DNA from 2 places in the Paraglaciecola psychrophila 170 genome. Region 1 is predicted to be linked to the other one. Evidence: predicted binding sites of a transcription regulator. Region 1 holds the regulator's gene; the other holds the start of a gene.

Region 1 (7,364 bases):
ATGATGCCAAAGCCGCCGTGAACATGTTTATCTAAGTAGCTAATAGGCCAAGGTTTTAATATATCAAAAAATCGGAATAGCATAAAACCAACCAGCACTGTTTGCCAGCTCAGGGGTACTGCAAGCATAGTGATTAACATGCCTGCGACTTCATCCCAAACGATAGAGGAGTCGTCATGCACACCCATGTCTTCTGCGGTTTTTCCACAGATCCAGATGCCAAACACACACACTAGTATTGTGACAATCAAATAAACGGAAAAACTAGAGAAATGAGATAACAGCACAACTAAGGGCAAAGCAGCTAACGTACCGAATGTACCTGGCATTTTTGCAGCTAAACCGCTACCAAATCCAAACGCCAAAAAGTGAACAGGATTAAGTAAGCTCACTCGGCTGCGTATTTGTTTATCCATTGCAGTGCCTCTCTTTGGTTGAGGTAACTAGAAGTGTTCGTAACCTTTGGCGCTATATTCATAAGGTTTGTCAGCTTGACGTAACTGTAACTTACCTGCAGAGCCGTTTAGTTGACCAATATAGGTCGCATGCACATTAGCATTGGCTAAGGTTGTCTCTAAATGGCCTTTTTGTTCTTCACTCACCGTGAATAATAACTCGTAATCATCCCCAGCACTTAAGGCATAACTGATCGCTTGAGAATAAGTCACAGATTCTTTTAGGGCTGGAGACAATGGCAATTTATCAACATGTATTGTGGCACCACACTGAGACGCATTTAGAATGTGTTTAATATCAGCGATCAAACCATCGGATATATCGATACAAGCACTGGCAATACGCCTAAGGCTGTTACCAACCAATAACCTTGGGGTGGGATAATTCAAGCGATTCAGCAAAAACGCTTGATTAAGCGGATTGCTCACTACACACTTTTTTTGCGCTATATGCAAACCTAATCCTGCATCACCCAATGTACCAGTGACATAAAGCGAATCACCTGGTTTAGCCTTACTTCTTGTCAGAGCTTGGTCAAAGGGCACAAATCCTTGCGCCGTGATGGTTATAGCTAGAGGTCCCTTAACAGTATCACCGCCAATCAATTGCACCGAGTAATATTTAGAGTGTTGTTGCAAACCATTTGAAAAAGCTTCAAGCCAAGTTTCATCAACCTCAGGCATACTCAAAGATAAACTAATCCAAGCGGGTTCTGCACCCATGGCGGCCAAATCGCTTAAATTTACGGCCATGGCTTTTTGCGCTATCGCGTGGGCAGGCGTGTCTGGTAAGAAATGCACGCCACTAATCAAGGTATCGGTGGTAGTGACTAAGGCTTGACCTTGAGGGATATGAGTGACAGCACCATCATCACCAATGCCAATTATCACGTCTTTACGCTGAATACTTTTTGCTTTGAAAAAGTCTTCAATCACATTAAATTCTTTCACAGTTACTACTTTTATTTAAATCAGTGAGAGAAAGTTGTCCGCAACCTATTTGCTAGGGTTAGGACAACTCATCTTTACGCAGGGTCTTTATCGCTTTGTCCAACACACCATTAATAAATTTATGGCTTTCTTCTGCACCAAAAGATTTAGCTAACTCGATGGCTTCATTGATAACAACTTTATAAGGGACATCAATTCTAGCAACAAGCTCGTAAGTAGCAATTCTAAGAATCGCTTTTTCTACGGGATCTAGCTCCTCAGGCAGGCGCCCAAGGTAAGGTTTCATTTTTTTGTCTATTTCTGCACAGTCTTTTACAACGGCTCGCAATAATTCCAAAAAATACTCAGTATCCACTTTTTTCATATCGTTACTGGTGACGATACTAAGCTCTATTTGTTCGACAGGATTTTTGCTCATTTGCCAAGAATAAACCGCTTGTACTGCAAATTCTCTGGCTAGACGGCGGGCTTTAGGTTTCAACTATTTAGCCTCTTCAATATTAGCTAATACATTAACCATTTCTAGTGCACTAATAGCAGCTTCTGCGCCTTTGTTACCAGCTTTAGTGCCAGAACGTTCGATAGCTTGTTCAATACTATCAGTAGTGATTACGCCAAAAGAAACAGGAATACCATGATCGTAAGAGACTTGCGCTAAACCTTTATTACATTCGCCAGCGACAAACTCAAAGTGAGGTGTTCCACCACGTATAACTGCACCAAGGGCAATAATGGCATCATATTTGTTTTGTTCGGCAAGTTTTTTCGCTGCGATGGGTAGTTCGTAAGCACCTGGCACACGCACTAAAGTAATATCTTGTTCGTTTACTTCACCATGTCGTTCAAGGGCATCTAGAGCACCATCGACAAGGCTTTCAACAACAAAACCGTTGAAACGTGAAACCACTAGAGCAAACTTTTTGCCTGTTGCGCGAATGTTCCCTCAAATAATATTCATTTTTAACCTTTCTGGGAAATCCGGGGCGCCTTTAGCACATCGTAAATGGGAATTTGTGGAATTTTAATTTTTAAATTTTCGATGTATCCACCACTTCTAATCCATAGCCTGACAAGGCATGGTTTTTTTGGGTTGGCTCATCAAACGCATTTTTTAAACACATAAGCTGGCTAATATTTGACTACCTACACCGACCGGTCTAGATGAGCCAGTCCATGGGGCATTAGCGGTTTTCTCGCCATTATCTTCTGCTTCAAATTGTTTGACCTGGGTCAGTAAATCTTCATCTTTACCTAGCAGCACTAAAACACCACCATTATCAGCAATATATTTAATGGCTTGTGGCAACCCCATACTTCGTGAAATAGCCCGTTGAGAACCTAATAAATCACTAAAACTATTCAGCAAATGCACTCTCACCAAAGTAGGCACATCACTATTAATCTCACCTTTGCACATAGCAAAGTGTACTTGGTTATCAATCACATCTTTATAAGTAACTAAATCAAATTCACCGTACTCTGTGGGAAGTTTACACTTAGCAACCTGCTGAATAGTGGTTTCATTCAAATTTCTATATTCGATTAAATCAGCGATAGTACCAATTTTCATGTCATGTTTGGCTGCGAAGACTTCCAACTCTGGACGCCTGGCCATACTGCCGTCTTCGTTGAGTATTTCAACTATTACAGAAGCAGGCTCACAACCTGCGAGACGAGCCAAGTCTATACCTGCTTCAGTATGTCCTGCACGGTTTAGCACCCCCCCCTCTTTACCAATTAATGGGAAAATATGTCCCGGTTGCACAATGTTGCTAGGGTTTGCATCTTTTGCTACTGCCGCCAATACAGTTTTGGCCCGGTCTGACGCTGAAATTCCTGTCGTAACACACTTCTGCCGCTTCAATAGAGACAGTGAAGTTGGTTGAAAATTGAGCGCTATTGTCATCTACCATCAAGGGTAAGTTGAGCGCTTGGCAGCGCTCAGCAGTCATGGGTAAACACACCAAACCCCGAGCATGAGTCACCATGAAATTAATAGCTTCGGGTGTAACATATTCGGCAGCCATAATAAGGTCGCCTTCGTTTTCCCTATCTTCATCATCCATTAAGATAACCATTTTACCTTGACGGATATCTTCAATTATCTCTTCACTGCTATTTAATGGCATAGTTTATTGTCTTCTTTTTAATTTTATTGAGGGCATCGTTTTTACCCTTGGGACAAGCACCTTTCGGTGACCTTATTTACTTCAAATAGCCGTTTTCTGCTAAAAACGCCATACTGATATCTTTTTTACCATCTTGACTTGAGGGCTCTGCCGCTTTGTCACCTAACATTAACCTTTCAATGTAACGGGCGATTACATCCACTTCTAAATTAACCTTAGTACCTAATTTATATAGTCCGATAATAGTTTCTTTCAAGCTATGAGGAATTAATGTCAGTAAAAATTTAGCACCATTTACTTGATTCACAGTTAGGCTCACACCATCCAACGTGCTCGAGCCTTTTCAGCCAAATATTTTGCTAGTTGAACGGGTGCTTTAATCCAAATCTCCACATAACGGCCAACAGGTGCAATAGATAATATCTCACCTACACCGTCCACATGGCCACTCACATAATGCCCACAAACAACTGTTAGCTTGCAATGCTTTCTCAAGGTTAACCTTACTACCTGCCTGATAGCTGGCAAAACCAGTACGTTTAATGGTCTTATGTGATATGTCAGCGCTAAATCCACTTTTCGACATAGCGACTACCGTTAAACAAACTCCATTATTAGCAATACTATCACCTAAAGAGACATAACTCATATCCAACTTGTCGGTTTTAATTGACAACCTTATGTCCGTGCCAGAGGGTGTCAAGGCTTCAATAGTATCCACATCCTCTATAATTCCGGTAAACATAATCTCTCAATAAATTTGTTCAACGTTACATTAATGTTTTAATTATTAATCAGCGCAGTCATTTTAATATCACTACCCACTTGCCTAATATCGGTCCAAGTAAGCTCAATTACCTCATCCATTACTTCAATCGGTATGCTGTCAAACAGATTTTGACCAGCACCTCCTATAAGTTTGGGCGCTTGATATAAAATCAATTCATCAATCAGTTTATTTTGTAACAACGCACCGGCGAGTTTGCCTCCCGCTTCAACCCAAATGTTATTTAGTTGCATCTCACCTAACTTGGTCATCACTTTATTTAAGTCTAACTTATTGCCAATAAAAGGCGCTTGCCATTGACTCACATGCTGTTCAAATAAGTGTTCGCTTGGCTGTCCATTAACAAGTAAAACATTGCCAGCAAGATTGTTTTCAAATGATCGCAAACAATTTAAAGAGGCAGGTAACTGATTGCGTCCGTCCAACAAAACCCGCAAAGGTTGTCGCAAGTCTTTTTGTGCTAACACATCATCATTTAAATTAAGCTCAGAATAACGCACATTCAACATCGGGTTATCTGCTATTACTGTACCAGAACCCGATAAAATAGCGCAGCTACGCGCTCGATGTCTTTGTACATCTTGCCTTGCCTGTGGACCGGTAATCCACTGACTTATGCCATTTTTTAAAGCCGTTTTACCATCTAAACTAGCGGCTAACTTAACGGTGACCCAGGGTAGACCTGTTCGCATACGTTTAATAAAACCACGGTTAAGTTGTTCCGCACTTGCTTGCAATAAACCATGTTCGGTTTTTATACCTGCTTCTTGTAGCTTAATTAAACCCTTTCCAGACACCACAGGATTAGGATCAACCATAGCCGCCACGACCCTAGTTACACCGGCCTCTATTAAGGCATCAGCACAAGGTGGAGTCTTACCATAATGACTACAAGGCTCTAGAGTGACGTAAGCAGTAGCACCCTTGGAAAACTCACCAGCTTGTTGCAAAGCGTGCACTTCAGCATGAGGCGCTCCTGCTTTTTTATGCCAGCCTTCGCCTAAAATGACACCTTGCCTGTCGCTGATAACACATCCCACATTAGGATTAGGAGAAGTGGTATATTCACCGCATTTAGCTAATTGAATAGCGCGGGCCATCATTTGATGATCTATTTTAGAAAATTCAGTCACAAGTTACCAATAAATAAAAGAAAAACAGTATAGAAAAACAATTAAAAACAATCACCAGTGCAGACTTTAATCGCCTAGCCGCGCAATCTCTTCACCAAATTCGCGGATATCTTCAAACGAACGATATACGGACGCAAAACGCACATAAGCAATCTTATCTAGTTCTTTCAATGCATCCATAATCAAATTGCCCAGAAATTCACTACTGACTTCGCGCTCACCAGTAGCACGTAACGAAGATTTCAGACGACTGATACACTGCTCGACTTGTTCTGTACTAACAGGGCGCTTTTCTAGGGCACGCTGCAAGCCGGCCCGCAATTTATCTTCGTTAAAAGGTTCACGAGAACCGTCGCGTTTGACTATCCGAGGCATCACTAATTCTGCCACTTCAAAAGTCGTAAAACGTTCTTTACATACCGTACACTCTCTTCTACGTCTCACTTGGCTGCCATCAGCTACCAGACGGGAATCGATGACTTTAGTTTCTTGTACAGAACAAAATGGGCAAAACATAAATGACTCCAAATTTGAGTAGTGAATTTGCTTAAATTAACAAAATTCCACTGCTAGTCATACTATAAGCAATAAAAAGCAATAAAAAAGCCGACTTTCGCCGGCTTCCGTGTGTCAATATAGATATTACTTAGGCGTAAACAGGGAATTGCTCACACAACGCAACCACTTCACCTTTGACACGTTTAATGACAGATTCATCATTAATATTATCCAATACATCACAAATCCAGTTTGCCACCTGTTTTGCTTGTTCTTCTTTAAAACCACGACGAGTAATGGCGGGTGAACCAAGACGTAATCCACTGGTGACGAAAGGTGAACGAGGATCGTTTGGCACTGAGTTTTTATTAACAGTGATGTTGGCGTTGCCAAGGGCAGCATCCGCATCTTTACCTGAGTACTCTTTACCAATTAAATCCAATAAGAATAAATGGTTTTCTGTACCACCAGAAACCACCTTGTGCCCACGCTCTTGTATCACCGCAGCCATAGCTTTGGCATTAAGTACCACTTGCTGTTGATAAACTTTAAACTCAGGCTCTAAGGCTTCTTTAAAAGCCACCGCTTTTGCAGCAATCACATGGCACAAAGGACCGCCTTGGTTGCCAGGAAATACAGAACTATTCAGTTTTTTATAAATTGCTTCGTCACCACAAGCCGATAAAATCAAACCGCCGCGAGGCCCTGCTAGAGTTTTATGGGTAGTCGTGGTCACAACATGGGCATGAGGAAGCGGACTAGGATAGACACCAGCAGCAACCAAGCCTGCAACGTGAGCCATATCTACTAACAAATACGCATCGACTTTATCCGCTATTTCGCGAAATTTCTGCCAATCAACAATGCCTGAATAGGCTGAGAAACCTGCAATTATCATTTTAGGTTTATGCTCAATGGCTAAGGCTTCAACTTGTGCCATATCGATTTCGCCGGTTTCAGGATGTAATCCGTATTGAACAGCGTTATATGTTTTACCCGAGAAATTCACATGTGAACCGTGAGTTAAATGACCACCGTGGGCTAAACTCATACCTAATACTGTATCGCCTGCATTGATTAAAGCCATAAACACAGCAGTGTTGGCTTGTGAACCAGCATGTGGTTGCACGTTGGCGTAATCACAACCAAATAATTGTTTAGCCCGTTCTATGGCTAAATCTTCAGCAATATCTACATATTCACAACCGCCGTAATAACGCTTGTGTGGGTAGCCTTCCGCGTATTTATTGGTTAACTGAGAACCTTGAGCTTCTAATACACGTGGGCTGCAATAGTTTTCAGAAGCGATCAGCTCGATGTGTTGCTCCTGACGTTGGTTTTCATTTTGAATTGCTTGAAACAATTCTGGGTCAAAATCAGCAATATTCATGTCACGTGTTAGCATCACTTT
Region 2 (7,364 bases), 1.3 Mb from region 1:
AGCACGCTTGCACGGACTAGAATCAGGGTTAACAGTAGATTACCAACAGACTACAGCGGAAGAATTTGCCGATAAACACCCAGCTCAGTTTGATGTAGTCACTTGCATGGAGATGTTAGAACACGTACCAGACCCTAGCTCTGTAGTCACGGCATGTTATCGTTTAGTCAAGCCAGGTGGGCATGTGTTTTTTTCAACCTTGAACAGAAATATTAAGTCTTACTTGATGGCCATTGTAGGCGCAGAATATGTATTGGGTTTAGTGCCTAAAGGCACCCACCAACATGACAAATTCATTAAACCTTCAGAGTTAATATCTTGGATAGATGACACTCAATTGATAGTTCAAAGGATGATAGGTTTACACATGAATCCAATTAACCAAGAATATTATTTGTCAAATCAAAATGTTGACGTCAACTATATTATCCATTGCCAAAATAGTGATACTTAAATGTTTAAAAAACCCAATGCAATATTATTTGATCTTGATGGCACACTACTCGATACCGCCAGAGACCTAGGAAACGCACTAAATCAAATACTCAAAAAGTTAGAACGTCCAACTATAGATTATGAAGTTTATCGTAACATTGCCTCTGATGGCGCCAAAGGTATGCTCGAATTAGGTTTGGGGGGAGATCTAAAAAATTATGATTTTGCTGTGTTACGACAACAATTTTTAGATTTTTACGAAACCAATATTTGTGTAGACACTGATTACTTTTTAGGTATTGAAAGCTTATTGTTGACACTGAATCAAAAAAACATTCCATGGGGCATAGTCACCAACAAACCAGAGTTTTTAACATTACAGTTGGTTACTGCATTTCCTCTATTACAAAACTGTGGAGTGATTATTAGTGGTGATACATTAAGTGAAAGAAAACCCCACCCCTTGCCGTTATTACATGCTGAAGAAAAGCTGGCTCTCGATTCACCTAATACCTGGTATATAGGTGATGCAGAACGAGATATTCAAGCGGCAAATGCGGCCAATATGCACAGTGTGATTGCCCAATATGGTTATATTTCAGATATAAAACAAACTAGCAGTTGGAATGCGGATCTTAGCATCCGTACCCCTAGCGAATTATTAGATTATTTTTAAATTAATAAAACCACTCAATTTTATAGACAAACACGACATCTAGTGTCCATTGGTTGTTTTTACCCCTATATATCGATAAATACTAATCCTAGTTTTTTTACATTAAAAAATTTCAATAAAAAATAAATCGTTATTTTGTTCTTGCTTTTTGATTAACCGAAACTCAAAAGGCGTTTTTAGGTGAGTCCCTACTAACCTTTTTTATACTGCACCATAGTCGCACACAAAACCACCACATATTGGGTTGCATTGCATCAAAAACCTCACTATCTTGTGTTCTGTTAATTATGAAGACGTAACTGGGCATACAAATTATGGTCAACGAAAGGTTTTAAGAGCAGCAAAAAGTTGTCAAACATAAACCATCAAATTAACAAACATTAGAGGGCATAGAGGTAAGTCACTCTAACGACGCATTTTCGCGCTAAATAAAAGTCATCTATACGACTTAAGATAATAAAGTAACGGCTGAAAACATGAATAACAATTTATACGTCACCAAACGTACTGGCAAACGCGAGATTATCGATTTGGAGAAAATCCATAAGGTAATTGAATGGGCAGCTAAAGGATTAAATAACGTTTCCGTTTCGCAGGTAGAGATAAAAGCACACATTCAGTTCTACGATGGTATTAAAACTGCCGATATCCACGAGACGCTTATTCGTTCTGCTGCAGATCTTATCTCCACAGATTGCCCAGATTATCAATATTTAGCCGCGCGATTGGCCATATTTCATTTACGTAAGAAAGCCTATGGCCGTTTTGAGCCACCTGTTTTAAAAGATCATGTCAAAAGCATGGTTGATAAAGGCAAGTACGACCAGCATTTGTTGAAAGATTATACTGATGCTGAATTCGATGAAATGGATGAATATCTTGATCATTGGCGTGATATGAATTTCAGCTACGCAGCGGTTAAACAACTCGAAGGTAAATACCTCGTTCAAAACCGCGTGTCTGGCGAAATTTATGAAAGTGCGCAGTTTTTATATATATTAGTAGCGGCTTGTTTGTTTGCTAACTATGAAAAAGACACACGTATGGATTACATTAAGCGTTTTTATGATGCTACGTCCAAGTTTAAAATTTCGTTACCGACGCCCATCATGGCAGGTGTTAGAACCCCTACCCGTCAATTTAGTTCTTGTGTACTTATTGAAACCGGTGACAGTCTAGACTCCATTAATGCCACAGCCAGCGCCATAGTAAAATATGTCAGCCAACGTGCGGGCATTGGAGTTAATGCAGGACGTATTCGTGCATTAGGTAGTCCTATTCGTGGCGGCGAAGCATTCCATACTGGTTGTATACCATTTTACAAGCATTTCCAAACGGCCGTAAAAAGTTGCTCACAAGGCGGTGTCCGTGGTGGTGCAGCAACCTTGTTTTACCCCTTGTGGCATCTAGAAGTCGAATCACTCTTGGTTTTGAAAAATAACCGTGGTGTTGAAGAAAATCGGGTTCGACACCTCGACTATGGGGTGCAATTTAATAAGTTAATGTATACCCGTTTGATCAAGGATCAGCACATTACATTGTTTAGTCCTTCAGACACACCAGGACTCTATGACGCATTTTTCGCTGACCAAGATGAGTTCGAACGTTTATATGTGCAGTATGAAAAAGATGAAAGCATCCGTAAAAAACATATTAAAGCCATCGAATTGTTTAGCTTATTTATGCAAGAGCGGGCTAGCACTGGTCGCATTTATTTACAAAATGTCGATCACTGTAATACACACAGTCCGTTTAACCCCAAATTGGCGCCAGTTCGTCAGAGCAACTTGTGTTTAGAAATAGCCTTACCGACTAAACCATTGCAACATGTGAATGATGAGAACGGCGAAATTGCCTTGTGTACCTTGTCAGCGTTTAACCTAGGTGCGATTAAAAGTGTTGACGAATTTGCTGAGTTGTCTGATTTAGCCGTTCGTGCACTGGATAATTTACTTGATTACCAAGACTATCCTGTTCCGGCAGCGTTGAACGCAACTATGGGTCGTCGCACACTGGGTATAGGTGTCATTAACTTTGCTTATTATCTCGCTAAAAATGGTGTGAAATATTCGGACGGTAGCGCCAATGGCTTAGTGCATAGAACATTCGAGGCCATGCAATATCACTTAATGCAAGCGTCTTGTAATTTAGCCAAAGAAAAAGGTGCTTGTCCTAAATTCGATGAAACCACTTATTTCCAAGGTTTAATGCCAATCGATACCTACAAAAAAGATCTGGACAAAATTTGTGATGAGCCGCTGCACTGTGACTGGGATTCGCTTAGAGCTAAAATCAAACAATACGGTTTACGTAACAGTACACTTTCGGCTTTAATGCCCTCAGAAACATCGTCGCAAATATCAAATGCAACAAATGGAATTGAACCACCTCGCGGTCATATTAGTATAAAGTCCAGTAAAGACGGTGTGTTAAAACAAGTTGTACCTGAATACGAAAGACTCAAAGATAAATACGAGTTGTTATGGGACTTACCATCAAACGATGGATATCTGCAGCTCGCTGGAATTATGCAGAAATTTGTCGATCAAACCATTTCTGCTAACACGAGTTATGATCCAAATAAGTATGAAGGCGGTAAAGTCCCTATGAAGTTACTACTCAAAGACTTATTAACCACTTACAAACTTGGTATTAAAACCCTGTATTACCATAATACTCGCGATGGAGCAGACGACCCTACTCAACAAGAACTGTCTAGCCAAAAATTTGTGCCAAAAGAAGTGATAGAAGAAGATGATGACGATTGCGCAGGCGGCGCATGTAAAATATAAATTTCAGTAAGCTGCTTAGGCAGCTTACTGAGCGGCTTGAATTTTTAATGGCAACTATAATTAATGAAATATACAACTTTTAATCAAGTAAATAACAACCCACTGACAGAACCGATGTTTTTTGGTAACCCCGTCAATGTGGCGCGCTATGACCAACAAAAACATCCAATTTTTGAAAAGTTGATTGAAAAACAAATTAGCTTCTTTTGGCGTCCTGAAGAAGTTGATGTAAGTAAAGACAGAGTCGATTTTCAAAAGTTAAGTGACTCAGAAAAACATATCTTTATTTCTAACCTAAAATATCAAACGTTACTTGACTCAATTCAGGGTAGAAGTCCTAACATCGCTTTTTTGCCGATTATTTCTATTCCAGAATTAGAAACTTGGGTAGAAACATGGTCATTTTTCGAGACTATTCACTCGCGCTCATATACCCATATATTACGAAATCTATTTGGTGATCCCAGTAGCATTTTTGAAGATATTGTTGAAAATGAAGAAATCAAAAAACGCGCGGCAGATATCTCTAAATATTATGATGACCTCATTTTTGCAACTCAATTGTGGCAAACATTAGGCGAAGGTACCCATTCCATTAAAGGTGAAACTCATGTCATTACAATGCGTGGACTTAAGAAAAAACTTTATCTGTGTATGAACTCAGTTAATGCCTTAGAAGCCATACGTTTTTATGTCTCTTTTGCTTGTACCTTTGCATTCGCAGAGCGTGAATTGATGGAAGGTAACTCGAAAATCATTCGCTTAATTGCCCGTGATGAAAACTTACACCTCACCTCTACACAACATGTGTTAAATCTGTGGGCTAAAGGCAAAGATGACCCAGAAATGGCAGAAATTGCCGAGGAATGTAAGGAAGAAGCCACTCAAATATTCCTGCATGCAGTAGAGCAAGAAAAAGAGTGGGCTGCATTTTTGTTTCAACACGGCTCCATGATCGGTCTGAACAAAGAAATACTCTGTCAATACGTTGAGTTTATTGCTAATCATCGTATGTCGGCAATAGGCTTAGGTCAGCCGTTTGACATAAAAAATAACCCACTACCTTGGATGAACAACTACTTAAGTTCTGACAACGTTCAAGTTGCACCTCAGGAATCTGAAATCAGCTCTTATTTAGTAGGGCAAATCGATTCTGAAGTCAGTGCCGAAGACTTTGGTGATTTTGACTTATAAAAAAATGCATCAAAACAACGACAGCTTTATGGTAACTATAAAAGATCATAAAGCTGTCGAATACTCACCCCCAAACACTCTTTTAGAAACCATAGAACAGCATGAAATTGAAATTCAATACCATTGCCGTGAAGGTTTTTGTGGCGCTTGTAGAAGTAAACTAATTTGCGGAGAGGTAGAATATACTACGGATCCACTAGCGTTTATTGACGATGACGAGATATTACCTTGTTGCTGTATTCCAATAAGCAATATTGAAATACAGATAGGCTAGGAACGAGTTCCGAACTTACTTAAAAAAACACTCAAACAAATGACTGTTCAATCAATTAAGTGATAATTATCCTGTAAAATTTGAATAATTTCAGCTTTTGGGTTTTCACTTAGTACTAAGGATTTCCCGGTTATTTTTTCTGCGATATCAATATAGGTCTTAGATACCTGCATCAATACCTCAACAGGTAGCGCATTGTCTTTGGCCAATGCTTGGCGCTCAAGCATACGTTGTTTGTTTAGCAAAATATCAGGATCAGGGAAATGATTAAGTAATAATTGACGAAAGCCTTCTTTGGAATTTTCTACGACGTTACCCTGTTCATATTGCTGTGCATCCCAAATTCTTGATGAATCTGGGGTGCCCACTTCGTCCATGTAAATCAATTTTTTATTGCCATCTAAGTCTTTGACATAGCCAAATTCAAACTTAGTATCTACAAACACTTGCTCCAACTCTGCCAAAGCTTCACTAATCAGTGAAAATCCTTCAGTTAATAATTTTTCATACAAAGAAACATCACTGGGTTTTTCGAAGTTAAACGCAAGGTAGTTATCGAGGATATTCTGACGGGTAATGTTCACATCGTCCGCTTCAGGTACATTAGGAATGCCCTTTAAAATACCTTTTGTGGAGGGAGTCATAAGTAAGTTAGCTAATTTAGAATCTTGGCTAAGACCTTCTTCAAGCTGAATACCACAAAACTCTCTTTCACCTTTGTCATAAGAACGCCACATTGAGCCTGTAATATATTGACGACAGATAGCTTCAATCATCACAGGTTTAGCTTTTTGAACAATCCAAACAAAAGGGTGAGGGATATCAAGTATATGACTGTCAGCTAAACCTTGTTGTTTAAATAACTTAAACCAGTGATTAGAAATAGCATTTAAAGCAGCCCCTTTACCAGGTACACCCAACATGCCACCCTCCCCATGCCAAATACAATCAAACGCTGAGATGCGGTCGCTAATGATCATAATAGCCAATGGCGTATCATGGGGAACTGGATAGGCTTTTTCTTCAATTAAACGACGACTGTCTTGCTCAGTTAACCAATAAACAGAGCGCACTTTACCACTGTGCACCGGTAGTTCGGTTCGAATAGGCAGGTCATTGTTAATCGATAAAATTGAATCCGCGATCGACATACTATGCCAACTCCTTTAGGTGATGAACGTGTGAGCTTTTTATGCTGATTATTTAAAAATAAAACCTCTAGCCGCGCTAACAACTAGAGGTAAATAGTCTATATATCTAGATCGTCAGCCGACATGGTTTTTGAAAATGTGGGATATAAATCGGTTAGCTTATTGACTGCAAACGGCTTGCTCTCGTCGTCCAATAATGTGATGGAGGTTTTTTGGCCTACACTAGCCACTTTAATACGATACTCTTCCGTGTCTAAGTTCATCTCATTTTTGTCGCTAGACCAAATATTACTCCACCAACCGTCTTCAGCGCCATTGTATTTAACAAACAACAAGCCATTAGACTTGTCATAATCTTTAACATCAAAACCTAACGTTCTTAATACAAGTAACAGCCTGGGCCAGGTAATATCATAATCAGCGTCGACTACAAATGCAGGCTCGCCATCACTATCAAATCCTAAGTCCATCTGTAGTCCTTCACGAATTTGACGAAAACGTTTGACATCAGCTACTTTTGTTTCAAATTCATAGTTTTTCACTACTCGATTCAAGACATCAACTTCGTTACGTCTTTTGTCTTTGGATTGAGTGATCTCGGTGCTTTGAGCGGTTAATTTTTCCTTGTAATCAACTAATTCAACACTCAGTCCTGCCGTTCTACCATGAGGTTTTTTATCTAAGGTAAATTCAAAGCGTTGTCCGACAGTGCGTTCTGAATTAGACCAGCTATACCATTTGTCGTCTTTACTTTCATCTAACGTCACCCAGTCTGTGATTAAGCGCTGATTGTCTTTGTCAAACATCTCAACACCGATACCTTCGGTTTCTAAAAATCGGAT

The links. Region 1 encodes NrdR, which represses ribonucleotide reductase genes. Its sites were predicted from a motif close to AAACACNANATNTNGTGTTT; they were not measured.
Region 2: the regulator NrdR is predicted to act here: its motif matches at 1,339-1,358, upstream of nrdA (class 1a ribonucleoside-diphosphate reductase subunit alpha).

The regions. Positions count from the first base shown of each region.
Region 1 covers NC_020514.1:3,720,955-3,728,318, forward strand. Annotated here, with positions in the region: gene C427_RS16325 (phosphatidylglycerophosphatase A family protein) at 1-416, opposite strand, end outside; gene thiL (thiamine-phosphate kinase) at 444-1,406, opposite strand; gene nusB (transcription antitermination factor NusB) at 1,465-1,887, opposite strand; gene ribH (6,7-dimethyl-8-ribityllumazine synthase) at 1,888-2,343, opposite strand; partial or broken gene ribBA (bifunctional 3,4-dihydroxy-2-butanone-4-phosphate synthase/GTP cyclohydrolase II) at 2,435-3,535, opposite strand; partial or broken gene C427_RS16350 (riboflavin synthase) at 3,612-4,280, opposite strand; gene ribD (bifunctional diaminohydroxyphosphoribosylaminopyrimidine deaminase/5-amino-6-(5-phosphoribosylamino)uracil reductase RibD) at 4,319-5,455, opposite strand; gene nrdR (transcriptional regulator NrdR) at 5,522-5,971, opposite strand; gene glyA (serine hydroxymethyltransferase) at 6,102-7,358, opposite strand.
Region 2 covers NC_020514.1:2,374,667-2,382,030, reverse strand. Annotated here, with positions in the region: gene ubiG (bifunctional 2-polyprenyl-6-hydroxyphenol methylase/3-demethylubiquinol 3-O-methyltransferase UbiG) at 1-454, shown strand, start outside; gene C427_RS10420 (HAD family hydrolase) at 455-1,111, shown strand; gene nrdA (class 1a ribonucleoside-diphosphate reductase subunit alpha) at 1,588-3,903, shown strand; gene nrdB (class Ia ribonucleoside-diphosphate reductase subunit beta) at 3,967-5,097, shown strand; gene yfaE (class I ribonucleotide reductase maintenance protein YfaE) at 5,102-5,371, shown strand; gene C427_RS10400 (phosphoribosylaminoimidazolesuccinocarboxamide synthase) at 5,419-6,522, opposite strand; gene bamC (outer membrane protein assembly factor BamC) at 6,621-7,364, opposite strand, start outside.